Regions from separate parts of the Clostridium sp. CM037 genome, predicted to be linked through region 1. Evidence: predicted binding sites of a transcription regulator. Region 1 holds the regulator's gene; the other holds the start of a gene.
The links. The regulator NrdR, encoded in region 1, represses ribonucleotide reductase genes. The targets are predictions, from matches to a motif close to CACNANATNTNGTG.

Region 1 (16,467 bases):
GGAAAAAGCACTATAGCGAGAGAAATTTATAAACATTTTGATGAGACATGTATTACAATGATTGCACAAGATTCTTATTATAAGGATCAGAGTAATCTTTCTTTTGAAGAAAGAATAAAAACAAATTATGATCATCCGGATGCTTTTGATACTTCACTATTAGTGAGACACCTAAATCTTCTTTTAGAAGGAAAGGTTATTGAAAAGCCTATATATAATTTTGAAATGCATAATAGAATAGAAGAAACAGTTTCCGTGCAGCCAAAGGAAATTATTATATTTGAAGGAATTCTTGTACTCCAGGAAAAGGTTCTTCGTGACATGCTGGATATTAAAATATATGTAGACACAGATGCAGATGTTAGGTTTATACGAAGACTTACAAGAGATATTACCGAGAGAGGTAGAACAACAGATTCTGTTATAAATCAATATTTAAATGTTGTTAAACCAATGCACGAACAATTTATTGAACCTACCAAAAGACACGCTGACATTATTATACCTGAAGGCGGACATAATAAGGTAGCTATAGATATAATTACAGCTAATATAAGCCAAATACTGCAGAAACAGCAAAAGAAAAAATAACATATTTGAAGTATAAAACATCTCAATCTAGGCGAGAATTAGCCTAGGTGAGGTGTTTTTTTATGAGTAGTAGAAATAATATCTTTGGTTACTCAAATCAAAGAAGTGAAATTAAAAAAAGAACTTGGACGGTAATGGGTGTGTTTACGGTATTATTTTGTTTTTTAATTTGGAGAATCATGAATTACATGTATTTTAAATCTGAACCCTTGAAAACTATGTTTAATTCACAATATACAATAGATGAACAATATGGGTCGCTATATAGTTTAACTGACTGTAATGGGCGAGATCTTTTGAATTATGCTGTGAGTTACTATGCGATTATTGATCCTGTCGATTATTTGAGATTTAATGAATATACTAGCAAATATGACATGCAAGCATTAACTATTACTTTAAGAAACTATGATAAAGGCTATGATTTAGAAAAAATAAAAGGTAATGGTAATGGAGAGAAAATAAGATATAAAATTGATGAAGTGACTTATAATAAACTTAAAGATATTAAAAAAGTAAAAGGATTTTATACCTATGTAGCTAATGAAGTGATCAAGGATAGGAATTGGAAAATTGAAAATGTATTGATAGACCCGAAATACAATAAAGAACACGTTGATCCTGTATCTAAAAAAGTCGTTAGTGATTATGTATTCAAAGGTACTGATTCTTTGGAAATGGAAATATACAATAAAACTAAAAATAATGATTATACAAAAATTAGATTTGCTAAAGGGGTTAATGGCGAAATAGCTGCGGGCAAAATTATTAATCCTAAAAACAATGTTAATGTAAGACTTACATTAGATAAAGAAATCCAAGATAAAGCCTGCGCTGTTATTCATGAGGGAATCTACAAAAAGTATAGTCAAATTGGTGTTGTAGTAATGGAGAGCAATAATGGAAAGATAAGGGCGATGGTACAAAAGGATGATAACGCTTATAATGCGAACTTAGGATATCCAAGTACTAATGGAGCTTTGCCGGGATCGATTTTTAAAGTTATTGTGGATGAAGCTGGTTTAGACACGAACAAAATAGATAACTATAAAAAATATACAGTAAGTCCTAAAATATTTCTAGAAGAGCCTTTTAAGGGAGAAACATTTACAGTTGCAGAGGCGCTAGCCAAATCTTCTAATAACATATTTGCTCAACTAGGTTGGAAAATAGGTTTTAAAAATATATATGATTATGCAGAAAAACAAGGGATGTTACATAAAGTATTAAATATTCATCAAGAGGCCAGTGGTAAGTTTGACATGGCGGATTTATTACACCCTACGGATGGTGATACAAGTCAAACAGCTATTGGTCAGAATGTTAGAATAACGCCGCTAGAAGCCATGAGTATTCCTAATACTATTATAAATAATGGAGTGTATGTTCAGCCAAGCATAATAGATGCATACGTAAATGACGATAATAAAATTCTAGGGGAAATTACCCCTAAAAATACGACCATATTAAAAAGAGAAACTGCAGAAGCTGTGAAACTTCATATGATGGATGTAGTAAACAAAGGCACAGGAACCCAGGCTTCAATTAAAGGCATGGATATAGGTGGGAAAACGGGCACTACTACATACTATGTAAATAAATTAGTAAATGGGAAAAAAGAAAGTCAGAAGTGTTCCGATGGATGGTTTGTTGGCTTTTTCAATTTAAACGGGAAAAATTATTCCATGGTTGTATATGTAAATAATATTGAGATGAGTAATGTAAAAGGTGTAGCAGATGAAGAAGGTGGAGGTACAGCGGCTCCGATATTTAAAAAAGTAGTTAACGCCATTAAAACATCTCCTGTGAGGCTGCATTAAAGATTTCGGAAGGAATGTTATTAGCTAAAGAAATATATAAAATAATAAAATAAATTTCCATGTACAGGCACTTTTAGTAAAATAAATCATATTATATTATAAGCTCTATTAGGAGGAACATCTGTGTTTTTCATAAATTGTTTATTAGATATGATTGGAAATGTTACACTTTTGACGGCTTATATAACTGGAAGTAGTTCATTCCCTCAACCATTAAGTGAAGAAGAGGAGAAATCCTATTTAAAAAAGTTAAAGGACGGCGAGTTACTAGCTAAAGGTGTATTAGTTGAACGAAATCTAAGACTAGTTGCACATATAGTAAAAAAATATTCCTATCCAGGAAAGGATGTAGATGACCTGATTTCTATTGGAACTGTAGGTCTTATTAAAGCCATTGATTCCTTTGATATAGGTAAGGGAACAAGGCTTGCCACCTATGCTGCAAGGTGCATAGAAAACGAGATACTTATGCTTATTCGCAATAATAAGAAAACAAAAGGGGAGGTTTACCTGCAAGACCCTATTGGTATTGATAAAGAGGGTAATGAGATATCACTTATGGATGTGTTAAGCAGCGATGAAGATTCTATTATTGATATAGTAGAAAGTAAAATACAAATTAAAAAGCTTTATAATAAGATAAACGTAGCTTTAATGGATAGAGAAAAAACAATAATTCAAATGCGATATGGATTACTTGATGGTAACCCTAGAACTCAAAGAGAAATTGCATTGATCTTAGGGATTTCAAGGTCCTATGTTTCTAGAATTGAAAAGAGGGCATTAAAGAAGCTTAATAAGGAATTAAATAGTACTAGTAAAAATAGGTTGAATAGTTCTAATAAATTGTAACAACTATGGTATAATTATAAAATGTACACCGTTAGTCAAATAAAGCATCTTAACGATTTTCATTAAAGATACAAAATATTTCGGGAAAGAATGTATTTAAATTATTTATCTGAGAAAATAAAATTTCTGCAGTTAGGTGATGAAAATGGAGCAAAAATTTTAAGTGACAAGAAGATTCTAAAATTTAGAACTCAATTTGGCATATATATTTGGAAGCTTCATTAAAAGAACAGGAGGACCAATAATGATACCTCTTAGTGAATTACTAAAAAAGACAACAGAACAAAATGCATCAGATTTGCACCTTACAGTGGACTCAGTGCCAATCATTAGAGTCGATGGTAATTTAATACAAACAGGAAAAGATAAATTAACTCCAGCAGACACTGAAAAATACTCAAGAGAAATTTTAGAAAATTCTTATGAAAAATATTGTCAAAATGGAGAAATCGATACGTCTTACTTTATTTACGGACTTGGAAGATTTAGGGTTAATGTTTATAAACATAGGGGAAGCGATACTATAGCTATTAGAGTAGTTGCATTAAAAATACCTACTATTAAACAGCTTGAGCTTCCAGAGGTTGTTAGGGTTCTTACCACAAAACAAAGAGGGCTAGTTTTAGTGACAGGGCCTACAGGTAGTGGTAAAAGTACAACTCTCGCTGCTATGGTTAATGAAATTAATTCTACTAGAGCATGTAATATTATAACACTCGAGGACCCTATTGAATATTTACACAAACATAACAAATCCATTATTAATCAAAGAGAAATCGGAAAAGACAGTAAAAATTATAAAAATGCATTAAGGGCTATTCTTAGAGAGGATCCAGATGTTATATTAGTAGGTGAAATGCGAGATCTTGAAACGATTTCTATTGCTATTACTGCAGCTGAAACTGGACATTTGGTTTTCTCTACTTTACATACTATAGGTGCAGCAAAAACAGTAGATAGAATAGTTGATGTATTTCCTCCATATCAGCAGCAACAAATTAAAGTTCAATTATCAGCGGTAATGCAGGGAATAGTTTCTCAACAATTAATACCTAAGATAAGTGGAAGAGGGAGAGTAGCAGCGCTTGAGGTAGTGATATCAACTCCAGCAATTCAAAATCTTATCCGCGAAGGCAAGACACATCAATTACAATCTTGTGTTCAAACTGGCGGGAAATATGGTATGAAAACTATGGATATGTCAATTGCAGAGTTATATAAAAAAGGTGTTATATCTAAAGAGGAAGCAATTAATTACTCAGTTGACAATGAAATGATTGTAAGAATGCTATCGCTTTAGTAAATAATTAAAAAACAAGCTAAAAGCATAGATAAATTATAGCTTTCAGCTTTATTTTTAATTTAATGTAAAATTAACCAATTTATATACTATTTGGTTGATTTACTTAACGATATGATATTGCTTTTTCTATATTTTGCTATTATAATTAGTCTAGAAGGACAAGTTAGCTTTTTAACATCATAATATAATGTATTTACTAATTTGAAATTAAGGTTATATATATCTGCAAATATACAATAAAATGAAATTAATTTTGATTATATTTAAATTTATAATAAATATTTAAAAAAATCATTTAAATTAAGAGGAAAATTTATCTTTTTGTTGAATATATACACTTAAGGTTTCTCTTATGAGGGGGGATAAACTTAATGAATGAACAAATAGTAGGGATTGATTTAGGATCATCAAAAATATGTGGATCAGTTGGTAAAATCAGTAGTAATGGAAAACTTCAGATTATAGGCATTACATCAGTTGTATGTAGTGGTTTAAATAAATCAGTTGTAATAGATATTGATAGTACAGCGGAAGCTATAAAAAAATGTATTACACAATTAGAGCGTATGACAGATACACAAATCAATGAAGGGTATATATCTTTACCTGGAGGAATTTGTGAACTAGTAAGAAATACAGGTATGATTGCGATATCTTCTGAAGACAGAGAAATAAAGCAGAGCGACGTGGACAGGGTAATTGAGGCAGCTAAACTCATCTCAGTTCCGCCCGATAAAGAAATAGTAGGTGTTGAGCCCGAACAATATATTGTTGATGGATATGATAATATCAAAGACCCTAGAGGAATGAGTGGTATAAGGCTAGAAGTTGAAGGACAAGTAGTCATGGCACAATCCACAGTAGTTAGTAATTTATTAAAAAGTGTGAAGCGAGCTGGAATTAAAGTTAATGGGATAGTACTTCAACCATCAGCTATATCAGAGGCTGTATTACGAAAAGAAGAAAAGGACATGGGAATAGCACTAGTTGATGTTGGAGCACAAACTATTGATATTTCTATTTACAAGAGTGGAAAATTAAAACATACTTCTATTATTCAATTAGGTGGAGATAACATAACCAACGATATCTCGGTTTGTCTTAAAGTTCCTTTTAGCGAAGGTGAAAGATTAAAGCTTAAATATGGAAGCTTAATTAAAGAAAAAGGAGAAAACGTTGAGAAAATTAGAGTCAAAGATTCTTATGATAATTTAATGGAAATTGATAATAATTTATTAGTTGATATAATTTATGCTAGAGTAGATGAGTTATTACATTTAATTAAAAGAAACCTAGTAAATAGTGGATTTTATAATGAAACTTCTGGAGTAGTAATAGTTGGTGGAGGTATAGCTTTATTAAGAGGCACTAATGAACTCAGTAAAGTTATACTCGATAAGTCAGTGAGAATAGGTTCACCAGAGTATGTAGGAGCAGCTAGCCCTATATATGTTACAGCAGTAGGTATAGTGCTTCAAGCTGTTAATAATATTAAAACTAGTAATAGTTCATTGGAAGAATCAGATGAACATTCATATGATAACAAATGGTCAAAAAACAAAAATATAAAAGTAGAAAATGGATTTGCATCAAAAATAAAAGGTTTTTTTGCAGATTTTTTCTAAAGAGGAGGTAGTGTTGTGCTAGATTTTGATGTTGATGTTCAAGAATTTGCTCAAATTAAAGTAATTGGGTGTGGAGGCGGAGGAAACAATGCTATAAACAGAATGATTATAGAGGGACTCAAAAACGTGGAGTTTATAGCGATAAATACGGATAAACAAGCTTTAATTCTTTCTCATGCAGTTCAAAAAATTCAAATTGGTGATAAGTTAACTAAGGGGCTAGGAGCAGGCGCTAATCCAGAAATAGGTATGAAAGCAGCAGAAGAAAGTAAAGAAGAAATTTCTCAAGCAATAAAAGGAGCGGATATGGTATTTATTACTGCAGGTATGGGAGGCGGTACAGGTACTGGAGCTGCACCTGTAGTTGCAGAAATCGCTAAATCCATGGGAATACTTACTGTAGGAGTTGTAACAAAACCATTCCCTTTTGAAGGCAGAAAAAGAATGATTAATGCTGAAATCGGAATAAAAACGCTTAAAGAAGTAGTTGATACTTTAGTAACAATTCCAAATGAAAGATTATTAACAATGGTAGATAAAAAAACTACATTGATGGACTCTTTCAAAATGGCAGATGATGTTTTAAGACAAGGTATACAAGGTATATCTGATTTGATTACTATACCCGGTCTTGTAAATTTAGATTTTGCAGATGTGAGAACAATTATGCTTGCTAAAGGTCTTGCACATATGGGTGTTGGTAGAGCCTCTGGTGATAATAGATCTCAAGAGGCAGCAAAACAAGCTATTTCAAGTCCGTTACTAGAAACTTCTATAGTCGGTGCTACAGGTGTACTTTTAAATATTACTGGTGGAATGGACTTAGGTTTACTTGAAATAAATGAGGCTGCGGAAATTGTACAAGGTGCAGCTGACCCAGACGCTAATATTATATTTGGTGCAGTTATAGATGAAGACCTAAAAGATGAAATAAGAATAACAGTTATTGCAACTGGTTTTGAAAGTGACAAAGTTGTGCAAAATAAAACTGTCCCAAAGCCTAAAGTAAAAGAACCAGTTAATCCTATTGAAGAAGTTGCATATACTAAAGAGTATGGAGATTCTGATTTAGAAATTCCAGCTTTTTTAAGAAGACAAAGCAAGTAATAAATAGTAAAGTGCCTTTTGGCACTTTATTTGCGTTTAGGGCAATTTTAATTGCTAATAGGACATAATCTCTATGCAAATTCACTGAGTTAACTTAAGTCGTTTTAGAGGGGCTAGTTAACGTGGTGAATTAATAAGGAATGGTCCTTTTTTTTACTTTGTATTTCCTAACACAATATGGAAAAAAATGGTGATTTATAGAAGAATAAAAATAAAAAAATATTGTAAAAAATGACAAAATTTTGATTGCATAAGTTATATAATAATTTTAAAGGAGGAAGAGCAAGTGATAGTATATATAGATGTCCTTATATTAGTGAATTTTATAGTTAATCTATTCATATTGCATATTACAGTTCAAACATTAAAAAAAAGAGTAAATCTTATATGGATGTGTCTTTCAAGTTTTATAGGCAGCTTATATGTATTAACAGTAGTCTATCCAAAGCTTAGATACTTGACATATTTACCTTTTAAAATATTAGTACCAGTCGCGATGATTTTAATTGTTTTTAGAGAAAAAAACATTTTATTCAATATTAAGGCTTCTTTAATATTTATATTATATTCAATACTTTTAGCTGGAATGTGTTTATTTATACAAATGAACAATAGTAAAAATATGTCATTTGATATAATCATAATAAATTTTCCTTACGAAAAATTAATGCTTTCAGTAATGATAATTTATATATTGATATACAGGATCATGATTTTTATTGGAGATAGAAAAAAAATATCAACACTTATATACACTGTTGATATAATAAATAAAAGCTATAAAAAAACTATTAAGGCATTTTTAGATACTGGAAATGAGCTTCGTGAACCTGCTACCAACTTACCAGTATTAATTGTTGAACGGGATATTTTAAGCGAAATTTTGTTAGAAAGAAACAACACTTACTTTATTCCTTATAATGTAGTGAATGGCACTAATGGAAGGCTTATAGGGTTTAAACCACAGTATATTAATATTCATATTGATAAAAAGAATGTTGAAACAAGAGATGTAATTATAGCATTTTGTGAGTATAAATTAAGCAAAGATAATGACTATAACGCTCTTATGTCTAGAGGGATACTAAGTTAGATGATTTAATAGGAAATGATCGCTATGTGCTAATAATATAGATGGGGAGGAAATTATGTTCAATTTTAAAGTGATGTTAAACAAGTTATTTGCTAAATTCAAAATATTTTCAAACAATTTGTTTTATATAGGAGGGAACGATGCATTGCCACCTCCTTTAACTAAGGATGAAGAGTATGAGTTAGTGGTTAAATTAGATACAGGTGATAAGCAGGTGAGAGCTACCTTAATTGAAAGAAATTTAAGACTGGTAGTATATATAGCAAGGAAGTTTGAGAATACAGGCTTAAATGTTGAAGATTTAATTTCTGTAGGAACCATAGGGCTTATAAAAGCAGTTAATACTTTTGATCCTGAAAAGAACATTAAGCTAGCTACATATGCTTCAAGATGTATAGAGAATGAAATTTTAATGTATCTTAGGCGAAATAGTAAAATTAAAACAGAAATTTCTCTTTATGAGCCTCTAAATGTTGATTGGGACGGTAATGAATTGCTGCTCTCAGACATTATTGGAACGGACAACGATGTGGTTTATAATATTATTGAAGAAGATGTAGATAAACAATTGCTTTGGCTTGCTATGCAACGTTTAAATTCAAGAGAAAAAGAAATTGTTCAATTAAGATTTGGCTTAAATGGAACCATAGAAAAAACACAAAAAGAAGTGGCTGATATACTTGGAATATCACAATCTTATATCTCAAGGCTTGAAAAAAGAATAATAAAAAGATTACAAAAAGAAATAAATAAAATGGTATAGGGGCCGCAAGTAGGACCCTTTTTATAATTTTATTTTAGAAACCGATTTTAAAAGTTATTATTTGAAGATTAAATATTAAGCAAAATGAAACAAATAAAGAAATGTTCTAATTATAAATAATATTTTTAATAACTTATGAATATAAATAATATAAAGTGCTAGGCCTCTAAAAATAGACTAGAGTAGTGACTAGCTGGTTTAAAAAAAGGGTTTATGAAAACTTATTGGGGGTGAACAAAATGGAAAGTTTAATGTTTGCAATAAATAATTTAAGACAGATGGAAATTATAGATATAAGTTCAGGCTCAAAAATGGGATATATCAAAGATTTAAAAGTTGATTGTGAAGACTATAGAATTATTTCAATCCTAATGCCAACCCAAAAGTCATCTTGGTTCAATAAAAATAATAGTGTTGAGATACCTTGGGAAAAAGTAAAGAAAATTGGGGTAGATGTTATTCTTGTAGATGGTAGTGATGTAAATATAGAAAACGAATAGGAAAAAGTGTATAATGTTAGTATATTTGCTAACTATACTATGAAAAGGACGTGAAGGCCATTGAAATGTCCATATTGCAGCTGTGAAGAAAGTAAAGTAGTTGATTCTAGATCAACAGATGAGAATATTGCAACTAGAAGAAGAAGAGAGTGCCTAAGTTGTTTTAAGAGATATACTACATATGAAAAAGTGGAAGATGTACCTATTTTAGTAATAAAGAAGGATTCTAATAGAGAATATTTTGACAGAACGAAAATATTAAATGGCCTTATGAAGGCATGCCAAAAGAGGCCGGTGTCAAGAAAACAAATAGAAGCTATTTGTGATGAAGTAGAAAAACAGTTAAACAATGAAATGCTTACAGAAGTGAAATCAGATTATATAGGAGAAATCATTATGAGCATATTAAAAAATGTAGATGAGGTATCTTATGTGAGGTTTGCTTCAGTTTATAGGCAATTCAAAGATATTAATACATTCATGGAAGAGATAAGGAAATTAATGTCTAAGGAATGAAAATGCCCTTAGGCATTTTCAGACCGTTGACAAACATAAAATGTAAAACACCCTAATTTAAAATTGGAGTGTTTTTTTCATATTCAAAAAGGATTTTAGGACATCAATGTCGAATATATATAGTATACAAACTTTATAATTCGGAGGGCATTATTATGATTAATGAAAAGAACTTCACACAACAAAAACTAGAAATGGTGTATTTAGAAGATTTAGTTCCTAAAGACCATATTCTGAGAAATATAGATAAATACATGGATTTCTCTTTTATAAGAGAACTGACTAAAAAATATTACTGCTTAGATAATGGAAGACCTGGCGTAGATCCTATTATACTTTTTAAAATGCTGTTTATTGGGTACTTATTTGGAATAAAATCTGAACGACAACTTGTAAAGGACATTGAAGTAAATGTGGCTTATAGATGGTTTCTAGGACTAAGTCTTACTGATCCTATTCCAGATCATTCAACAATTAGCCAAAATAGACGTAGACGGTTTAAAGGTACAGATGTGTTTCAAAAAATATTTGACAAAGTAGTATTTAAGGCTATAAATCTTAAGATGGTAACCGGTAAAATACTTTACACAGATTCTACACACCTAAAAGCAAATGCTAATAAGCGAAAGCTTGTGAAAATTGAAGTTGAAAAAACGCCGAAAGAATATATAGCTGAACTTAATAAAGCAGTAGAAGAAGATAGAATAAACCATGGTAAAAAACCTTTAAAAGAAAAAGAACCTGTTACCAAAATAAAAGAAACTAAAGTTAGCACAACCGACCCTGACAGTGGATATATGATGAGAGATGGCAAGCCGGAAGGCTTCTCATATTTAGATCACAGAACTGTCGATAGCAGACATAATATAATTACTGATGTGTATGTTACTCCTGGAAACATAAATGATGTTGATCCTTATATCGATAGATTAGATGTGCAAATAAAAAAGTTTAATTTTAATACAAAATATGTTGGTGCAGATGCTGGTTATGCTACAAATCTTATATGTAAAAAACTATATGAGAGGGAATTAAAATCTGTAATGGGATACCGTAGGTCTCCACATACAAAAGGAATGTACACAAAAAATAAATTCCAATATGTTAAAGAGCAGGACATTTACGTATGCCCTGACTTAAGGGCTTTACATTATAAAACAACAACAAGAGAAGGATATAAAGAATATGTTGGTAATGCAAAATATTGCGACATATGTCCAAACAGAGCTCAATGCTTTTCTGCAAAAAGCAAGTTTAAAACTATTAGAAGACATGTTTGGGAAACGTATAAAGAAGATGTTGTAAAGTTCACCAGAACAGATAAAGGCAGAAATATATATAGAAGAAGAAAAGAAACTATAGAGCGAAGCTTCGCAGATTCAAAACAACTGCATGGGCTTCGCTATTGCCATATGCGTGGATTAGAAAATGTGCAAGAGCAGTGTCTGCTTACAGCAGCAGTGCAGAATATGAAAAAGATAGCTAGCCTGCTATCTTTACTGTTTTTTGATTTTCTAACTAAGAAGATAGTTGTTATTTTAAATTTATCCATAACTCAAAATGCTATCGCATAATTGCATGTAAAAAGCCCAGTATAATAAAAAAATTATACTGGGTTTGTAAACAACCTGAAAATGCCCTTAGGCATTTTTTTTATAATTTTTTTTTTGAAAAACTACGAGAAAATTATGACGTAGCAGCTAAATATATTAGAGGCTGATGATATGAAACTATCAGGTAAGTAATAGAACAGTTTACTAGTGAGGATATTTAGAGTAATATTAAGGCTAGTAATAATAAACAAAAGAAAATGTATTATTGTTTATTTAAAACAATAAACTAACGCTGAAATATGGAGGGATTAACATGGCTGAAGAAAAAATATTAGTGGTGGATGATGAGGAACATATACAAGAGTTAATTAAATTTAATTTGGAGAAGAATGGTTATAAAGTTATGTGTGCTAATAATGGTATAGATGCTATAAAACTTGCTAAAGAACAATTGCCGCAATTGATGTTACTAGATTTAATGTTACCTGGAATGGATGGCCTAGATGTTTGTAAGGAAATTAGAAAAGATTCATCTATGTCGAATATGTCAATAATAATGATAACAGCAAAAGCAGAAGAAATAGATAAAATAATAGGGCTAGAGTTAGGGGCAGACGATTATATTACAAAGCCATTCTCAGTAAGGGAGCTAGTAGCAAGAATCAAAGCCATGCTTAGAAGAACCAATATGCAAGTAGCTGAAAAGTCTTTTAGTGTTGGAAATTTGACTATTGATTTTGGTAAGCACGAGGTTATTAAAGGTGAAATCAAAATTGATTTGACATTAAAGGAATTCGAACTATTGGAAATTTTGATAAAGAATAAAGGAAGAGTTATGACTAGAGACTTTTTATTAGATAAAATATGGGGTTATGAATACTTAGGAGAAACAAGAACTGTTGACGTTCACATAAGACATTTAAGGCAAAAAATTGAAGAAGATGATAAAAATCCAATGTATATCCAGACTATTAGGGGCATAGGATATAGATTTAATTTTGGAGAGTAATTATGAAAAAAAAATTACTTATATATTTGTTAAGCACTGTGATTTTTATATTTGTGGTAGTAACTGCATTATTCACGTCTATTTTTAATTATGAATATCAGCAAAATCTAAAAGGGAAGCTTCAAATTAATAACAATATGATTATTAGATTATTGCAAAGTAATAATTTAAGAGACCCTCAGAAATTTTTTATGGAGAACTTAGAAAGTTCGCAGCTAAGAGTTACCTATGTTGATAAGAATGGTAAAGTTATTTATGATTCAAATATAAGCGGGGAAACTATGGATGATCATAATGATAGGCAAGAAATAAAAGACGCAAGAAAAAGCGGCAGTGGATTTACAGTGAGATATAGTAAATCCACTGATCGGAATATGATGTATTTTGCAACCACTTTTGGTGATGGGTTTATTATTAGAAGCTCTATGCCTCTTGAAATTGTAAATGGATTAGGCAGTAAATATTTTAAGCTTTACATCTTAGCCATAATTTTTTCAGCAATAATGTCAATTTGGTTTTCTCTAAAACTATCATATATTATAGTAAAACCAATTACCGACTTGATTTTTATTACTTCAAGAATTAGTAAGGGCGAATTTCATAGAAGAGCTAGAGTATTATCAGATGGTGAAATAGGACAACTAGCTAAGAATTTTAATGAGATGGCGGATAAACTAGAGTCTACATTGAATGAAGTTACCGATAAGCAAAACAGGCTTGAGGCTATTTTGCAAAGTATGGATAGTGGAGTCATTGCTGTAGATAGAAAAAATAAAGTGATAATGATTAATCCATATGCTAAAAAAACATTTGGAATCACTAAAGATATTATAGGGCAGAATCTTCTGGATAATATAAGGGATTTTGAATTAGAAAATATCTTCCACCAAAGTGATAATGATTATAAGGAAATAAAGATAGTTTGGCCACAAGAAAGAGAACTTAGAATAAAAACTACAGATATAATTAACAGAAGCGAACATATAGGCACTGTGGCAGTTGTTCAAGATATTACAGAAGTGAAAAAATTGGAAAATATGAGAACACAATTTGTTGCTAATGTTTCTCATGAGCTTAAAACGCCTTTAACCTCTATTAAAGGGTTTGCAGAAACTCTAAAATATGTTGATGATGCTGACACAAAGGAAAAATTTTTAAATATAATCAATGAAGAAGCTGAAAGATTAACTAGATTAAGTACAGATATTTTAACACTTTCACATATAGAACAACAAAAGGAAGTTAAAAATGAAAAAATTAATATTAATAAAATTGTAGAAAATGTCTACAACTTAATGAAAAACATAGCAGAATTAAAAGGAATCAAGTTAAAGGTTGATCAGCGAAATGTAAAAGAAGTGATAGGTGACGCTGATAGGTTTAAACAAATGTTAATTAACTTAGTAGATAATGCAATAAACTACTCAGAAACTGGAGATAGTGTTTGCATTGGAATGGAGAGCAAGGATGATAGATGCATGCTATGGGTTAAGGACACTGGGGTTGGAATAGACAAAGAACAAATTCCACGTATATTTGAGAGATTTTACAGAGTGGATAAGGCTCGTTTAAGATCAAAAGGTGGCACTGGATTAGGACTTGCTATTGTTAAGCATATAGTGCTTAAATTAAATGGAAAAATATATGTGGAAAGTCAGCTAGGATCAGGCAGTAAATTTATAGTTGAAATTCCGTACGCTAAATAAAAATAAAGCTATCGCGTTATTTAAAATGGATCCTATATGATAGACACTAAAAAAGTCTATTCATATGGGATTTTTTTTTGTACAATTAAATTAGAAAGGTTGTGAGCATTATGAGTAAAAAAGTATTTACTAATGAACAAATTTTAGCGCTCTCAAAAAACAGATATATTAAACGAGTTAGTGAAAAAGGAATTACATATACAGATGAGTTCAAATCCTTATTTGTAGCTGAGCATATAATGGGGAAATTATCGTCTCAGATTTTTCAAGATGCAGGGTTCGATATAGAAACACTTGGTAATACTAGAATCAAGTCTTCTAGTAAGAGGTGGCGCAAGGCTTATAAGGAATCTGGCGAATTAGGCCTTAGAGATACTAGAAAATTCAGCAGTGGACGCCCACTTAAACGTGAATTAACCCTAGAAGAAATAATCACAAGAAAAGATGCTGAGATTGAATACTGGAAGGCAGAAGCAGAACTATTAAAAAAAATCGAGCTGCAAGAAAGGCAGGTGAAAAACGGTAGTTTAAGGATCTCTTCAATTTTTGCACTTATTCAGAACATTCTCTCTAAATCTAAATATAAAAATATGATTAGACATCTATGTGGTGTAATTGGAGTATCAAGATCAGGTTATTATAATTACCTAAAATCAGAATCTACACGTAATATTCGAGAACAAAGAGATTTACAATTAAGGAAAATAGTTCTTAAGGCATTTGAACATAGGGGTTACAAGAAGGGTTCACGTTCTATTAAGATGGTACTCGAGCAAGAGTTCAATTTAATTATTAATAGAAAATGTATTCAAAGAATTATGCGTAAATATAATATCAAATGTCCAATTAGGAAAGCAAATCCTTATCGTAGGATGATGAAAGCAACTCGAGAACATACTGTTGTACCAAATCTATTAAATAGAAACTTCAAGCAAAATATACCTGGCAAGGTATTGCTTACAGATATAACTTATTTGTTTTATGGAAAGGGTCATAGGGCGTATTTATCAACGATTAAGGATTCCTCTACAAATGAAATACTGGCATATAATGTGTCAGCTAATATTAAGATGGATATAGTCACTGATACTATACTAAAGCTAAAAAAGAATAGAAATATTAAAATATCTAAAGATGCATTTATTCACTCAGATCAAGGTTGTCATGTGCGACAAGAAGTCGCGTAATATATTGTCGAAAGACTACCCTATCCATTCGGGGTAACCCTATCATGACTAGCGTGGATGGTAACGTCTGGGTTAGAAAGCTCATGAGACGATGTGGAAGTTCGAGAAGCCTAATCTGGAACAACTGCTAGGGTAAGAATGCTATGGAGAACGTAAAGTGAATCACTGTAGGAATCGTTACGCTGGAGAAAGCGAAATAGGCTGAAACGCTTTGACCAAAAGGTACGGAGTCAAGCAAAGGCCAACTGTTAAACCAATGCGATTGGATGAAGCACTCCCGGTTTAAAGGTGGCTCTTAAGGCATTCATAATTATATATTACGTGGAACTTGGTAAACCCTATATATTCCTTAAACATAAGGTATCTACCCGCAAGGTGAAGAAATGATATAGAGGGCAGAAGAAAAGGATAAAAAGCGAAAGCCGTTTTTGTAATAAAAACAGATAAGAGTTCAAACTTTGCTCTAACCTGAAAGGGTGCTGACTTGTCCTATGGTATTTCTTGTCAGGAAAGGACGGTAAACTTATGAATTTTAATAACTCAACGACGGATAAAACCGAGAGGCTAAAAGACACTAAAACACTTGCAGACAAATGGGATTCCATTGATTGGATACAAGTACAAAATGATGTTAATAGGCTACAGTCCCGTATCGCTAAGGCAACAGTGAAAGGTGATAAAAACAAAGCAAAACAGCTACAATATTTACTGACACATTCTTTTTCGGCAAAAGCCTATGCAGTGAAAAAGGTAACCACCAACAAAGGAAAGAAGACATCAGGTGTTGATAAAAAACTATGGTCCACTTCTGCCTCAAAAATGAAAGCGGTACTTAAACTTAA
Region 2 (16,467 bases), 1.3 Mb from region 1:
TATTCCAAATTACTCTGAGTTTTATGAAAAAAGATGGTTTACTGAAGGTCTTGGCCTCATAAGCAAAACTGTAAACCTTTCTTTTGCAAAAGGCATCCCTTTTGGGACAAATTTATTATTTACCAGTGGCAATATTAAATTTGGTTTTGAGATTTGTGAAGACCTTTGGGTAACTATTCCTCCAAGCAGCTATTTAGCTCTTCAAGGTGCAAATATAATTGCTAATCTATCTGCATCAAATGAATTAGTTAGCAAAGCTGATTATAGAAAATCCTTAGTTTCATCCCAGAGCGCAAGATGTATGTGTTCTTATTTATATGCATCCTCTGGTGTTTTTGAATCCTCTACAGATTTACTTTTCAGTGGCCATCTTTTAATTAGCGAAAATGGTTTAGTATTAAAAGAAAATAATAGATTTCAAAGAGAAAATGAAGTTGTTACTTCAATTATTGATATAGATAAATTAAACAGTGAAAGATTAAAAAATACCAGTTTTAGAAATAGTATTTCTATATGCCCTTTTGAAGCATGTGAAATTCCTTTTGAATTTGTGAGTTCAGATTTTGGCGTTTTTGATAGAAATATTGATAAGCATCCTTTCGTTCCTTCTAATTTATATAAACGTGAAATACGTTGCAAGGAAATATTTAATATTCAATCCTCAGCCCTTGCTAAAAGATTCTCTTATACTGATCTTAACAAGGCTATTATTGGGATTTCTGGTGGGCTTGATTCAACTTTAGCATTACTCGTTATAGTTAAAACCTTCGACCTGTTAAAAATACCCAGAAAAAATATTATTACTATAACTATGCCTGGTTTTGGAACTACAGATAGGACTTATATGAATGCAATAAACCTATGTAAAAATTTAGGAACAGAACCCAGAGAAATTAATATAGTAGATGCATGTCTGATGCATTTTAAAGACATAGATCATCCAGTGGAAAAACATGATATAACTTATGAAAATGTTCAAGCGAGAGAAAGAACTCAAATTCTTATGGATGTTGCAAATAAGGAAGGTGGCCTCTTAATAGGTACTGGAGATTTATCAGAACTCGCCTTAGGTTGGTGCACATATAATGGTGATCATATGTCTATGTATTCCGTAAACTGCTCAATCCCTAAGACTTTGGTGAGATATTTAGTTAAATATGTAGCAGATAAAGAAGCTTCAAAGGAAGTAACAGACATTCTTTTAGATATCCTTAACACTCCTATAAGTCCTGAACTTCTACCCAAAGATAAGAACGGTCAAATAACTCAAAAAACTGAAGACATAGTAGGACCATATGAATTACACGACTTTTTCCTTTATTATTTTATGAAGCAAGGTACTTCGCCAAGTAAAATATTATTTTTAGCTAAGGAAGCCTTCAAAGCTGATTACTGCGAAAAAGATATACGCAAATGGTTAGATAAATTTATAAAAAGATTCTTTACTCAACAATTTAAACGTTCAGCTCTGCCAGATGGTCCAAAAGTAGGAACTATAAGTGTATCCCCAAGAGGAGATCTTAGAATGCCGTCAGATGCTAGTTTTAATTCTTTCCTTTAGAGTTCTGAAAAAAGTGCATATATTTTGTGAAGTTTGTATAATAACCTTTACAAAATATGTGTACTTTTTTAATTGTAAATATCTACAATTAACCCCTAAATTTCATCAATAGTGTTTATACATTTGCCAATTTTTTTTTATAATAGTATAATTATATGGTAAATATTATAGATTAAAAGTATAGGTTCATACTTTTAAGGGCATTTCTATTGATATAATCAAAAATTTAACTATTTGAGGTGAGAAAAACGAAAAGATTACTCAATATGTTTTGGACTTTCTTTAAAATAGGAGCTTTTACCTTCGGTGGAGGTTATGCAATGATACCACTCATTGAGACTGAAGTTGTAAGTAAAAAACAATGGCTTTCAAAAGAAGATTTCATGGATATAATTGTTGTTTCCCAAACTTTTCCTGGAGCTTTAGCAGTTAATAGTAGTATATTTATTGGTTATAGAATTAACGGCCTACTTGGCGCTATCATCGGGCTTCTAGGTGTGATTTTACCTTCATTTTTCATAATATTATGCATTGCAGTTTTCTTTATGCAATTTAGAGATTATTATTATGTTGATTTAGTTTTCAAAGGCATTTCCGCTGCAGTACCAGTTCTTATACTCATAGCTGTGGTAAGCTTATCCAAATCTTTAAAGAAAAGCTATGTAAATTTTATTATAATTTTAATTTCTATGATAAGTATATTATTTTTTAATGTACACCCTGTTATAGTTATACTTTTATCTGGTTTATACGGGATTATATTTCTTGGAAAGAAGGTGAAGTAAATGTCTATTTTAATTAAAATTTACCTATCGTTCTTTAAAATAGGTGCCTTTAGCTTTGGTGGAGGCTATGCTATGCTTCCACTTATCGAAAGAGAAATTGTATCCACTAATAATTGGATTACCTTTAAAGAGTTTGTTGATATTATTGGTATATCACAAATGACTCCGGGACCTATAGCAATAAATTCAGCTACTTTTGTAGGTTATAAAGTTTCTGGAGTACTCGGTGCTATTTCTGCAACCCTAGGTGTAGTTTCATTTTCTTTTATCTTAGTTTCCATAGCTAATCACTATATTTTAAAATTTAAGGAATCCTATATAATGAAGGCCGCACTATCCGGTATGAGGCCTGCACTAATTGGCCTTATAATCTCTGTATTCTTATCCATGGGAAGGGAATCATATAAAGATATTAAAAGTATAATAATTGGAATTATAATTTTAGGAATATTATTAACTAATAAACTCCATCCAATTTTAGTAATAATAATTTCAGGAATATTAGGTATTGTATTTTATTTTTAATAAATTAAACGGTAACAACAAATACTATACACGAGGTGGTATTTATGTATTTTAACAAAACTATAGAGGAAGTTCTAAAAAAATTAGGCTCCAATCCACTAACAGGACTTTCTCAAAAAGAAACGGCCCTAAAAAGAGAAAAATTCGGACTAAATGAGTTAGAAACTAAAAAGCCTAAAACTTTAATATCTATGTTTTTTTCCCAATTAAATGATATTTTAATTTATATTTTAATTGCAGCTGCTGTAATTTCTGCCCTCCTTGGTGAAACAAGTGATGCAATTATAATTGCTATTGTAATTATTATTAATGCTACAGTCGGAATTATTCAAGAGTCAAAAGCAGAAAAGGCTCTTGATGCACTAAAAAAATTATCTACGCCTAAGGCTGTAGTTAGACGCGATGGGCAGTTAAAAGAAATTCCATCTAACGAAGTTGTACCTGGTGATATTATTATTATTGACGCTGGAAGATATGTGCCTTGCGATTTACGGCTTATTGAAACTGCAAATTTAAAAATTGAAGAATCTACACTTACAGGAGAATCCGTGCCAGTAGATAAAGATGCATCCCTAGTCTTAACTGGTGATGATATTCCACTCGGCGATCAAAAGAATATGCTCTTCATGTCAACACTTGCAACTTATGGTAGAGGTATAGGCGTTGCTGTATCTACTGGAATGAATACTCAGCTAGGTAAAATTGCTAAAATGCTAGATGAAAAAGTAGACGACCAGACCCCCTTACAAAAAAAACTGGCTGAACTTGGAAAGTACCTAGGAATAGGCGCCCTACTCATATGCGCTCTTATGTTTATAGTAGGCGTTCTTCAAAAAAGAGATCTTTTTGAAATGTTACTTACGTCTATTAGTTTAGCAGTAGCTGCGATACCTGAGGGTCTTCCTGCAATAGTCACTATAGTACTTGCTATGGGCGTTCAAAAAATGATAAAAAAGAATGCAATTGTACGTAAATTACCCGCAGTTGAAACTTTAGGTTCAGTAAATATTATATGTTCAGACAAGACAGGAACGCTAACTCAAAATAAAATGACTGTAACAAAATTCTATGCAGATGGTCTCTTAGGTAATATAGACACTTTAAACATTAATGACAATGAGCATAAGCTCTTACTTGAAAATCTTATTTTATGTAATGATGCTACGTACTCTGAGGATTCAAAAACAGGTGACCCCACTGAAATTGCTTTACTAGTAGCTGGGGTAAATTACAATATATTTAAAGACCATTTAGAAAAAACCCATAAAAGAATTGCTGAGATTCCTTTTGAATCAGATAGAAAATTAATGACTACTGTAAATAAATATGATAATGAATATTATGTAATGACAAAAGGGGCTATTGATAATCTCTTAAAACTATGTACTAAAGCCTGTATTAAAGGCAATATAATAGAAATTACTCCGGTCATAAAAAAAGAAATATTAGATGTGTCTAATAAAATGTCTGATGATGCTTTAAGAGTTCTAGGCGCAGCTTATAAAATTCTTCCAACATCTCATGTGGATATTGATTCTTTAGAAAGTGATTTAATACTTATTGGTCTGGTAGGTATGATAGATCCACCTAGACTGGAAGTTAAGGATTCTATTTCTGTGTGCACGAATTCCGGAATAAAAACTGTAATGATAACCGGCGATCACCAAAACACAGCTTTTGCTATAGCGAAAGACCTTAATATTACTAAAGATCCCCTAGCAGTTATGTCTGGCTCTGATCTTGATAAACTCTCAGATGAAGAACTGAATAGTAAAATTGATAATATAAGGGTATTCGCAAGAGTGTCTCCAGAGCATAAAGTAAAAATTATAAATGCTCTTAAATCTAAAGGAAACATTGTATCAATGACTGGTGATGGAGTAAATGACGCGCCATCGCTGAAAATGGCAGATATAGGTGTAGCCATGGGTATAACAGGTACCGATGTAGCTAAAGGTGCTGCTGATATGATATTAATAGACGATAACTTTTCAACTATCGTTTCCGCTATAAAGGAAGGAAGAAATATCTTCACGAATATCAAGAAAACTGTAGTATTTCTTATTTCCTGTAATGTTGGAGAAATTATAGCGCTATTTCTTGCAATACTTTTAGGTTGGGCATCGCCACTTAGACCTATCCATATATTGTGGGTTAACTTAATTACAGATACGCTTCCAGCTTTAGCTTTAGGTGTAGATCCTGGCGACCCCGACGTAATGAAGTATAAACCACGCAACCAAAAAGATGGTTTATTTAAAGGTTCAACATTAAGTTTACTTCTTAACGGATTGTTAATCGGTTTAGTAACTTTAGCAGCCTTTATAATAGGTGCAAAATATTATAGTGGCACAACTAATTTATTCCCACTATTCCCTAAAAACATTTCACAAGATGCTTTAAAGCATGCACGAACTATGGCATTTGTAGTACTTAGTGTTTCTCAGCTTGTTCATTCTTTAAATATGAGAAATGATAAAAAATCCATATTCCAAATAGGTTTATTTTCAAACAAATATTTAATTGCAGCTATAGTTTTAGGTATACTGCTACAAGATTTGATAATAACTATTCCACCTCTAGCAAATGCTTTTAGTGTTCATGCTTTAAGTTTAGCAGATTGGGGTATCGTTACTATTTTAGCCTTAATGCCATTACTTTTTAATGAAATTGTAAAGATATTTAAACGTAGTTCATCTAAAATATAAATAGTAAAAGGCCGATGAGTTAACTCATCAGCCTTTTACTATTATAAACATATCTAATTACTTTAATCTAGTACCTTCTTCATCTTGATGGATTATCCCATTTTTCATAAGTCCTCCTAATGCCCTTTTAAATGCGTTTTTGCTTGTTTTAAAAACTTTCTTTATATCATCTGGAGAACTTTTATCATTGTATGGCATAAAGCCATCACTTTTATCTAAGTATTCTATTATTTGTTCCTCAACTACATCTCTTTCTTCTAGTCTTGGTTTTCTTGCCGTAACGTCCATTTTGCCATCTTCATAATATTTTTTCACTCGTACACTTAATCTATCTCCTGGTATTACACTCATATAATTCTCATTTCTTAGAATAACCGCTCTATAAATATCATCAATAGCTATCATTACGGTACCATTAGTCTGGATTCCGTATACTGTTCCTTCCACTTCCTCATCAATATCATATGAATCTGTATCGTATAAATATTTATCAATAAAAGTAGTGGCCGCTATTCTTCCAGTCTTATCTAAATATATATAAAAAAGATATTTTTTGCCTGTTTCTAATTTGTAATTTTCCTCCTTAAAAGGAACTAATACGTCTCTTTCTAAACCAATTTCTACAAAACTTCCTATTGCAGTCATGTCAATTACTTTAAGGTAGGCTAAATCACCAACCTTTGCAAGAGGTTTTTTTAAAGTTGAAATTAACCTATCACTTGAGTCTCTATATACGAAGGCTTCAACTTCATCATCAATATTAAGTGCTCTACCTAAAGTGCTTTTCATTGGCAATAATATATCATCACTAGTGTTTTCAGTCTCAGCGCCCAAATAGTACCCAAATTCTGCTCGCCTAACTACTTTTAAATTATTAAATTCTCCTATGTTTATCATTTATTATCTCCTACCTTTTTTAAACTTTTGACCAATCTATATATTTGTTAAATTTATCAACATATTGTACTAAATATTTTCTGTAAACATGTATTTATATTTCTGCTCATCTGTCACCTTTTCTATTCCATTTAATATTATCATTTTTCGCACTCTATAACAATCTAAATTAAGGTATGGTCATTTATTTGTTTTGTATTATATTTCATTGAAAGCTCTACATAATGCTGAGCTGATTTTTTTAATCCTTCCTTTTCTTCTGTAGTTAATTCGCGAATGACCTTTGCGGGCACTCCCATACAAAGAACCCCTGAGGGTATTTTCTTTCCTTGAGTAACTAAGCTACCAGCGCCGATTATAGTATACTCCCCTATTTCCGCTCCATTTAGTATAGTACTTCCCATTCCAATTAAAGTATAACTTGAAATTTTACAACCATGTATTATGGCATTATGTCCTATAGTTACATACTCTCCAATATTAACCGAAAATTCATCATCATTATGTACTGTACAATTGTCTTGAATATTTGTATAAGAACCTATAGACATGGAATTCATATCGCCTCTTAATACAGCTCCAAACCAAATACTACTGTACTCTCCTATAGACACATTTCCTATAACATCTGCACTGTAAGCAATATAAGAATGTTTATGTACATTAGGTATTTTTCCATCAAATTGATGTATCATAATTTCATCATCACCTCTTCCAAAATAATAAATACGTAGGTTTATTATGCATAATAATAAATATTTAGATTTATTATTATTTTACATAATAATAAATATTTAGGTTTATTATTTTACATAATAATAAATATTCAGGTTTATTATTTTACATAATAATAAATATTTAGGTTTATTATTTTACATAATAATAAATATTTAGGTTTATTATTTTACATAATAATAAATATTTAGGTTTATTATTTTACATAATAATAAATATTTAGGTTTATTATTTTACATAATAATAAATATTCAGGTTTATTATTTTACATAATAATAAATATGTATTTATTATACTACTATATTATATAAATTTGCCGTTTATTCGTCATATTTCTGGTTAATATTTAATGTTGATTTTTATTTGATTCTATTATATAATACCATCTGTAGTTATAATTCTTTTTCTACTTACTACATATGGTGTTATACTAATATAACACCTAATAATTAAACTAAATAATCAAGAAAATCTTTTAGTGTAGTAATATCAACCATACAGAAGTATGTTTTACATAATTTAGACTTAATCTTAATTATCATGCAACTAATAGGAGGTGAATATACTAGCTTTTTAAGCTAGTATTAATTATGGCGGAGATAAAAAATTTAATCAAACGATTTTATACAAAGGAATTAGAAAAAGATAAAACTATTACTGTTTTTGATTTATTCAAATGGAAAAAGGTAAATGTTTTTTTAAAAGACCATAAAACAAATAAAGTGCTTTTAGATATGAAGGCTTTAGAATTTCCAGAGCATTACTCTCAAAATTCTTGCGATATTATTGCTTCAAAATATTTCAGAAAATCTGGTGTTAATAATAAGCGAGGTTATGAGGATAGTATGAAAATGGTAGCTCATAGACTTGTTAATTTTTGGTGTGAATCCTTGACTGATGAGACTATTATTAAATCTCAAGAGGAAAAAAGCATTATTTATGATGAATTAATATATGCATTTTTGAATCAAATGTTTGCACCAAACTCTCCTCAATGGTTTAATACGGGCCTTAACCTATCCTATGGTATAAAAGGCGAATCCTTAGATAATTTTTATTACGATGAAAAAGAAAAAATGATAGTTAAAAGCGAAGATGCTTATACAAGGACTCAAGCTTCAGCTTGTTTCATTCTATCAATCCAAGATAAACTACTTGGCAATCATTCAATCTCTGAGCAGTATGTAACAGAGACTAAATTATTTAAAGGTGGCTCTGGCACCGGAACTAACTTCTCATCCATAAGAGGTATAGGTGAGAGATTATCTAGTGGTGGAGTTTCATCAGGTCTTATGAGTTTTTTAAGAGGACTTGACAGAAATGCTGGAGCTATAAAATCTGGTGGAACTACAAGGCGTGCTGCTAAGATGCTATGCCTTGATATCAATCACCCTGAAATAATGGAGTTTATGACTTGGAAAGCTAAAGAAGAAGATAAAGTACGCGCTCTTACTAAAATGGGTTATGATGGTAGCTTTGAAGGAGAGGCTTATGAGACTGTATCTGGCCAAAATGGAAACAACTCCATAAGATTCTCAGATGAATTTATGATGAAAGTTGATACCTTATCGAAAAATCCTAATCAGACTATTACTCTTAAAGGGAGATGTGATTCCACAGTTGATGCAGACATAAGTGTTAAGACGCTATGGGATACCTTTAATACCGCTGCTTGGCAATGTGCTGATCCAGCGCCTCAATTTGATGACACCTTTAATGCATGGCATACTTGCCCCGGTGGAGAAGATGGAGTAGTTAATGCTAAACATAATAGAATTAATTCGACTAATCCTTGTGGAGAATATGCTTTTTTAGATGATACCTCTTGTAATTTAGCTTCTATTAATATTTATAAATTTTATGATGCTTTGACTAAAAAATTTGATGTAGATGGATATGTCCATCTAATAGGACTTACTCAATTAGTCCTTGAATCCTCCATTCATTGGGGCCAGTTTCCAACTGAAGATATAGCAAGGAAAAGTTATTTATTTAGAACCACAGGTCTTGGGCTTTCAAATTTAGCTTCTTTATTTATGGTAATGGGCTATGCCTATGACTCAGAAGATGCTAGAAATATAGCTGCAGCACTAAGTGGAATAATGACTGCACAGGCTTATTATGTATCATCCCTACTTTCAAAAGAACTAGCTCCTTTTGAAAAATATGAAATCAACAAAAAACATATGCAAGTAGTTATAAGGAATCATGCAAGAGCTGCTGGAGCTCTAAATAGTAACTATGAACATTTGAATTATGATCCTATAAAAGTTAACCATGATATTTTAAGTAATGATTCCCTAAGCAATATAAGTGAAACCTTAAAAAACTGTTGGTCAAAGGTACTAAGCAGTGGCGAAAAATATGGTTTTAGAAATGCTCAAGTTACAGTTCTAGCTCCTACTGGCACTATTTCTTTTGCAATGGATTGTGGTGCAACCTCAGTTGAACCATATTTCAGCCATTTTATTTATAAAAAATTATCTGGTGGTGGATTTATGACCATCGTAAACCCCGTAATTAAAGACTCATTGGATAACCTTGGATATTCCGAAAGTGAAACAAATGATATTCTTGATTATATTCTAAGAAAAGAAAAGGTTGATGAAAACGGCTTTGAATATGAAAAAATCATTGATGGAAAAATTGAGGGTGCTCCACATTTAAAGGTAGAACATTTGCCTATATTCGATACAGCAAACAAATGCGGTAGCGGAAAAAGATATATTTCATTTATGGGACATGTTCTCATGATGGCGGCAATAACCCCAATGATATCAGGTTCTATATCAAAGACTGTAAATCTACCTAAAAATGCTACCATAGAAGACTTTAAAGAAGTAATATTAAATTCTTGGAAGCTAGGCGTGAAAGGTATCTCCTTATATAGAGATGGTTCAAAAGCAAGTCAACCTTTAAACACTACTTTATCTGTTGACAAAGAACTGTTACTTGAGGATTTATCATACGAGGCTCTTTTAAAGAAAGCAAAGTCATTACAAGAAACTTCAAACCACTCCACAAGAGAAAAGCCAATTGGAATACGTTATGGAACTACTCATCCTGCTCAAATTGATGATGTAAAAGTCTATACTACGATAAATAGGCGCTCAAACGGAGAAATTTCTGAAATATATATAACTACAGATAGGGAAGGTACTATAATTACTGGATTATTGAATTCTCTTTCAAAGGCAATTTCAGTAATGCTTCAGCATCATGTACCTGCGCAAGCCATTTCTAAAATGCTTCGCGGACAAAAATTTGAACCTTATGGTTTTGTACAAAAGCATCCTTATATTAAATCTGTTTCTTCTATATCTGATTTAATTAGTAAGATTATTGATATAGAACTAGGAGATTATAGTAGATGTCAAATTAAACCTGAAAATTACGACAACGCTAATATACCTAAAAATCCACTAATGCCTGGTGAGACTGAAATTTCAACTGGCCTAGCAGACGCTGAGAATGTCCTCGCCCCTACTAACATAAGCACAGACACTATCCAAGGGGAAAGATTATACTCTGAAACCTGCTCTCATTGCTCAAGTACTAGGCTTGTTAGAAACGGCACTTGTAAAGTTTGCCTTGAATGTGGAACTACTACTGGATGTAGTTAGCTTCAACAAATCAAAATCTCACAATTATTTTGTGACAGTTAAAAAGTATTAAATATTATATATATAGACACATTCAAAAGGAGTACAAATTCCCCATGGAAATTTGTACTCCTTTTTATTATTTTTTATTATTTTTATTCCTATTAGGTTTAGCCTTGGACCTAATTACTACATCGTCCTTCTTATCTTTTTTAGCATTAATATTTGCAGAACCTATGCTTGTTGAATTTTTTTTAAAAATATTCGAATTTTTTAAAAAACCTGATAAATCCGTAAACCATAAAACCATAATAGCAGATATTCCTGTCATTACATAGTAAGTTACATGATTTATAATATTAGGCCATATGAGCACAGGAACCACATATATTACAATAGCTAATAAAAGCACTATCCACTTGTTAATATTTACCTTATCTAGTACGTAAGTTTTTAAAACATTATATATTACAAGAACAATAATTGCAAATGCAACAACGCTAAGTATTTGTATGAAGATATTCATATTTTATCCCTCCCTTTTCTATAGATAATGTTAACACTATCTTTCTATAAATAAATGTATACTATACATTATCAAACATATTTTAATATATATCAATAGCTTATGCATTAATTTATCTATTTATATTTGCATTTCAAAAAAGTTTATACTAAAATATCTTTGAGCAGTATTTAATAAGAACTGCACTTAATTATTTAACATATTATTAATAATCCACTATTAAATACATGGTGAAATTAAATATTTTTTTTTAATATAGTAATAATTTTTTAAAAATTGTAAACAATAATACTAAGACTTATGAAAGAGGAGATGTTTACAATGAAAGCATTAGATGGTACTGCACTAGTATTAGTTATCATAGGCGCTATAAATTGGGGACTAATTGGATTTTTCAAATTTGACCTAGTATCAAGCTTATTTGGCACTGGAACAGCATTTACGAGAATTATTTTCGCTCTAGTAGGTTTATGCGGTCTATACTCTTTATCTTTCTTAGGAAGAGACAGAGCTAGCGACAGCGATAGAACTGAGGTTAAATAATTTTCAAATAAATATTTCTATACAATATAAAAGAAGCTGAAGTTTCAAATTCAGCTTCTTTTATGTTACTTCAGCTTTAGGGTATTTAAATAAATAACAAATAAGCATATAAATCTATTTTCCCTCACGTTCCTTATTTAAATTGTTTTGGATTATATTTCGTACTACCTCTGAAATTTTTACTTTTTCTTCCTTTGACATACCCTCCATATATATAGGTTTATCTATTATAAGCTTAGCATTTGCCTTTTTAATTTTCCCATTATTACCTTCCATCGCTTTATAAGTATCATAAAATGTTATAGGAACAATAGGTACCCCTGCCTTTATCGCTAGCCTCATACTACCTTTTTTAAACTCCCCTATACTGTTACTTCTACTTCTAGTACCTTCTGGAAAAATAATCATAGAATATCCATTCTTTAAATTTTGAACACCTTCCGAAATTGCCTTCAAAGCTTCTCTTGGATTTTCCCTATCCATAAATACACAATGTATTTGCCTCATCCAATAGCTCATTATTGGTATTTTTTTCATTTCTTTTTTAGCAACTGCACCAGTAAGTCTATTCATATTAGATAATATCACTGGTGTATCAAAATTACTTTGGTGATTTCCCACAAAAACACAAGGCTCATTTGGTATATTTTCTTTTCCTACGACTGTTAAATTTAATCCTGCGACCCTAAGCACAAAATTAGACCACTTCGTAGCTACTTTGAATATATACACATCTGCCTCTTCTCTAGTTTTATGTTTTTTTATGCTATTAAATTTTATCTTCTCAAAACTTTTACCGATCAAATTGATAATAAAACACAAATAAAAATATATAGTTCTCATATCACTGTTCCTTTCATTTTACGATTGAATTACAACTATAATTATACTAGTTTATAAGACTTATTTCAAATTTCTCCTTGGTTATTGATATTTTTTTATATAATTGGATAAAATCATTTATATGCTTCAAATATTACATAGGAGATTAATCATATGCCAAAGAAAACCTGGTTAAAATATATTTTACTTTGTACCGTCTTAGTTTTTATATCTGTCTGTGTTACTATATGTTATAAATCTACTATAAAAACTAACTTAAATTTAGAAAATAATATGGTTACTCATTTTATTGATGTAGGACAAGGTGATTGTATACTTGTTCAAGTAAATAATAAAAACTTACTAATTGACAGTGGCACCGTTGATTCAACTCAAAAGTTAATTAGATATCTAAAAAAAAATAATGTTAAAAAACTTGACTATGTAGTTGCAACTCATCCCCACGAAGACCACATAGGCGGTATGGCTAAAATAATTAAAACCTTCGATGTAGATGAATTCTATGCCCCTAAAGTCATATCTACCTCGCAGTCATTTGTTGATATGATCAATTCTCTAAGAAATAAAAATCTTAAAATAAAAGTATCTGCACCTAATATTTCTTTAGATTTAGGCCCTAATGCAACATGCGTTATGCTATCACCTAATAAAACAAGTTATGAAAACACTAATAATTACTCCTGTACAATAAAGGTATCTTATAAAAATTCAACTTATTTATTTACAGGTGATATAGAGTCCCTAGCTGAGCAGGAACTACTAGACAATGGTTACAATTTAAAATCTCAGGTGCTTAAAGTAGCCCATCATGGCAGTAAGTCATCAACCTCACAAGAATTTCTAAATAAAGTTTCTCCAAAAATTGCTGTAATAAGTTGTGGAACTTACAACACTTATGGTCATCCAAATAAAGGAACCTTAGCTAAATTGAAAAAGATAAATTCTATTGTCTATAGAACTGATTTAGATAAAAATATTATACTTATAAGCGATGGCACGAACATAAATAAAAAAAACTAGTTACCTAGTTTTTTTATTTAAATCAAGAAAACATTAATTTAAATCTTCTTCGAATCTATGTAGAGAATCATGTAATGATCTAATTTCCATAATATTATTATTTATAATGAAATAGTACCAATCTTAATTAAAAACAGCAAAACTACACCAACAATTATTCTATAAATAGCGAAAACCTTCATAGGTTTTTTCTTTAAATAAGAAACAAATTTATCAACCACAATTAATGCAACTAAAAAGGCTGTTACAAATCCAATAACCAAAGTTATAATTTCTCCACTACTAAAATTCATTCCACTTTTAAATAAAGTTAATGCTGTAGCTCCAACCATAGTTGGTATCGCTAAAAAGAAAGAAAACTCAGTTGCAGCAACTGTAGAAACGCCACAAATCCAACCTCCCATTATCGTCGATGCTGATCTTGACATACCTGGCCATAGTGCTAAGCATTGAAAAAAGCCTATTTTAAATGATTGCTTAATACTTATTTTCTCTATACTTTCTGTTGTATACTTTTGCCTAAATCTACCTTCTATAATAATCATTAGAACTCCGCCAACTATTAACCCCACGGCTACAGTTCCTGAATTAAAAAGATATTTATCTATTTTATCATTTAGAACAAACCCAAAGACTGCAGCTGGTATAAATGCAACTATAATATTAGTCCAAAACTTAATACCTGAGGGTTTCCCTTGAAAAAATTCCACAACTGATTTCCATATTTTATTCCAATATAAAACTATAATTGCAAGAATAGCTCCTAATTGAATGACTACCTCAAATTGATTTGCAAATGCCCCTTTAAAATTTATAATATCTCCTACAATGATCATATGTCCAGTAGAGGAAATAGGAACAAATTCTGTTACCCCTTCTACTATAGCTATTATTATAGCTTTTAACACCAATATAACGTTTAAATTCATCTAATGTCTGCTCCCTTCTAAGCATAATTTATTATATTCTATTTGTATGTTGATATGTTTATTTTTCTATTACAACTTCCCTAGATAAAGTTTTACCACCTTGTGACTTATTCCAATAGAATCTAAACACTCTTCATACATAATTGTATAATACTATCTGATACTTCATTTCCATCTAAAGCTACTTCCATTATTTCTAATGCATTTTATTACTAGTCATTTAGGTCGTTCCCGCCTTTACTTTTTCTATTAATAAACTGCATGATTTTTATTGAGTTCTCAAATTTATGATCCTTATTCAAAATACCTAATGAATACTCATTTATTTAATGAGTATATCATATTTACGCAAAAAATCACATAAAAACCCGTCGGATTATAATGCTTCTAGCCGTCGGGTTTTTATATTATTTATATATAGGTCCAGCTTTTTTTATGTTTTCTGCAACTCCTTTAAATTTGCTAAAGTTCTCAGCAAATTTGAATGCTAATTCTTTAGCTTTTAAAACATAATTTTCTTTATCTCCCCATGTATTTTGTGGATTCAACATTTTTGTTGGAACATTTGGCACCGCCACCGGTATATCTACTTTAAATATTGGATGTTCTTTATACTCAACATCCTTAAGCTTACCTTCAAGAGCAGCTTTTACCATAGCCTTCGTATATGATAGTTTCATTCTTGAACCTACCCCATATTCTCCGCCAATCCAACCTGTATTTACCAAAAACACCTCAGTGTCATATTTGTCTATTCTCTCACCTAAAAGCTTTGCATAAACTGAAGGGTTCATTAGCATAAAAGCTTCTCCAAAGCAAGATGAAAAAGTCGCTTTCGGTTCTGTAATCCCACGCTCTGTACCCGCAAGCTTACTTGTATATCCCGAAATAAAATGATACATTGCAGCTTCTTTTGAAAGTTTTGAAATTGGTGGAAGAACTCCAAAAGCATCTGCTGTTAAAAATATTATAGTGCTTGGTTGTCCACCAATTCCACTTAGTTCTGCATTTTCGATATATTCTATAGGATATGCGCCTCTTGTATTCTCTGTTAAGCTATCATCATCATAGTTAGGCATATTATTATCATCAAGCACGACATTTTCAAGCAATGCACCAAATTTTAATGCTGAGTAAATTTCACTTTCATTATTTTTATCTAATTTTATAGTTTTGGCATAGCATCCACCTTCAAAGTTAAATACTCCTTTATCACACCAACCATGTTCATCATCTCCGATAAGCTTTCTTTCTGGATCTGCCGACAATGTGGTTTTTCCTGTACCTGAAAGGCCAAAGAATACTGCTGTGTCTCCATTTTTACCTATATTGGAAGAACAGTGCATTGGGAATACGCCTTTTCCAGGTAATAAAAAATTCATTATTGAAAAAATTGATTTTTTAATTTCTCCTGCATACTGTGTTCCACCAATTAAAACAATTTTCTTATCAAAATTTATTATAATAAAAGCTTCAGAATTTACTCCATCTTCTGCTCCTTTTGCTTTAAATCCCGGAGCCGCAATTACTGTGAATTCAGCCTTATGATACTCAAGCATTGTTTTATCTGGTCTTCTAAATAATTGATTAGAAAGCAATGCCTCTGATGCAAATTCATTTACTATTCTAATAGGTAGTCTATATTCTTCCATAGCACCAACATAACCATCAAATACAAATATATCTTTATCACTTAAATATTTACACACTTGACTATACAAATTTTCAAAAATACCCTCTTCAATTGGTAAATTTATATCGCCCCAATTTATTAATTCTTCAACACTTTCTTG

Region 2: a site for NrdR is predicted at 7,623-7,636, ahead of ACWJKP_RS16660 (vitamin B12-dependent ribonucleotide reductase). Genes of this name have one in related genera too.

What each region holds. Positions count from the first base shown of each region.
Region 1 is NZ_CM143650.1:2,164,373-2,180,839, forward strand. Features, by position in the region: gene udk (uridine kinase) at 1-591, shown strand, start outside; gene ACWJKP_RS10570 (penicillin-binding transpeptidase domain-containing protein) at 654-2,411, shown strand; gene sigK (RNA polymerase sporulation sigma factor SigK) at 2,535-3,263, shown strand; gene ACWJKP_RS10580 (type IV pilus twitching motility protein PilT) at 3,508-4,563, shown strand; gene ftsA (cell division protein FtsA) at 4,938-6,191, shown strand; gene ftsZ (cell division protein FtsZ) at 6,207-7,298, shown strand; gene spoIIGA (sigma-E processing peptidase SpoIIGA) at 7,585-8,391, shown strand; gene sigE (RNA polymerase sporulation sigma factor SigE) at 8,447-9,154, shown strand; gene ACWJKP_RS10605 (YlmC/YmxH family sporulation protein) at 9,394-9,654, shown strand; gene nrdR (transcriptional regulator NrdR) at 9,715-10,170, shown strand; gene ACWJKP_RS10615 (IS1182 family transposase) at 10,326-11,744, shown strand; gene ACWJKP_RS10620 (response regulator) at 12,037-12,732, shown strand; gene pnpS (two-component system histidine kinase PnpS) at 12,735-14,438, shown strand; gene ACWJKP_RS10630 (IS3 family transposase) at 14,549-15,625, shown strand; gene ltrA (group II intron reverse transcriptase/maturase) at 16,151-16,467, shown strand, end outside.
Region 2 is NZ_CM143650.1:3,463,344-3,479,810, forward strand. Features, by position in the region: gene ACWJKP_RS16630 (NAD(+) synthase) at 1-1,561, shown strand, start outside; gene ACWJKP_RS16635 (chromate transporter) at 1,828-2,346, shown strand; gene ACWJKP_RS16640 (chromate transporter) at 2,347-2,871, shown strand; gene ACWJKP_RS16645 (cation-translocating P-type ATPase) at 2,916-5,579, shown strand; gene ACWJKP_RS16650 (CvfB family protein) at 5,637-6,476, opposite strand; gene ACWJKP_RS16655 (gamma carbonic anhydrase family protein) at 6,641-7,171, opposite strand; gene ACWJKP_RS16660 (vitamin B12-dependent ribonucleotide reductase) at 7,802-10,834, shown strand; gene ACWJKP_RS16665 (hypothetical protein) at 10,953-11,339, opposite strand; gene ACWJKP_RS16670 (DUF378 domain-containing protein) at 11,661-11,882, shown strand; gene ACWJKP_RS16675 (lysophospholipid acyltransferase family protein) at 11,997-12,725, opposite strand; gene ACWJKP_RS16680 (ComEC/Rec2 family competence protein) at 12,879-13,745, shown strand; gene ACWJKP_RS16685 (undecaprenyl-diphosphate phosphatase) at 13,847-14,674, opposite strand; gene pckA (phosphoenolpyruvate carboxykinase (ATP)) at 15,082-16,467, opposite strand, start outside.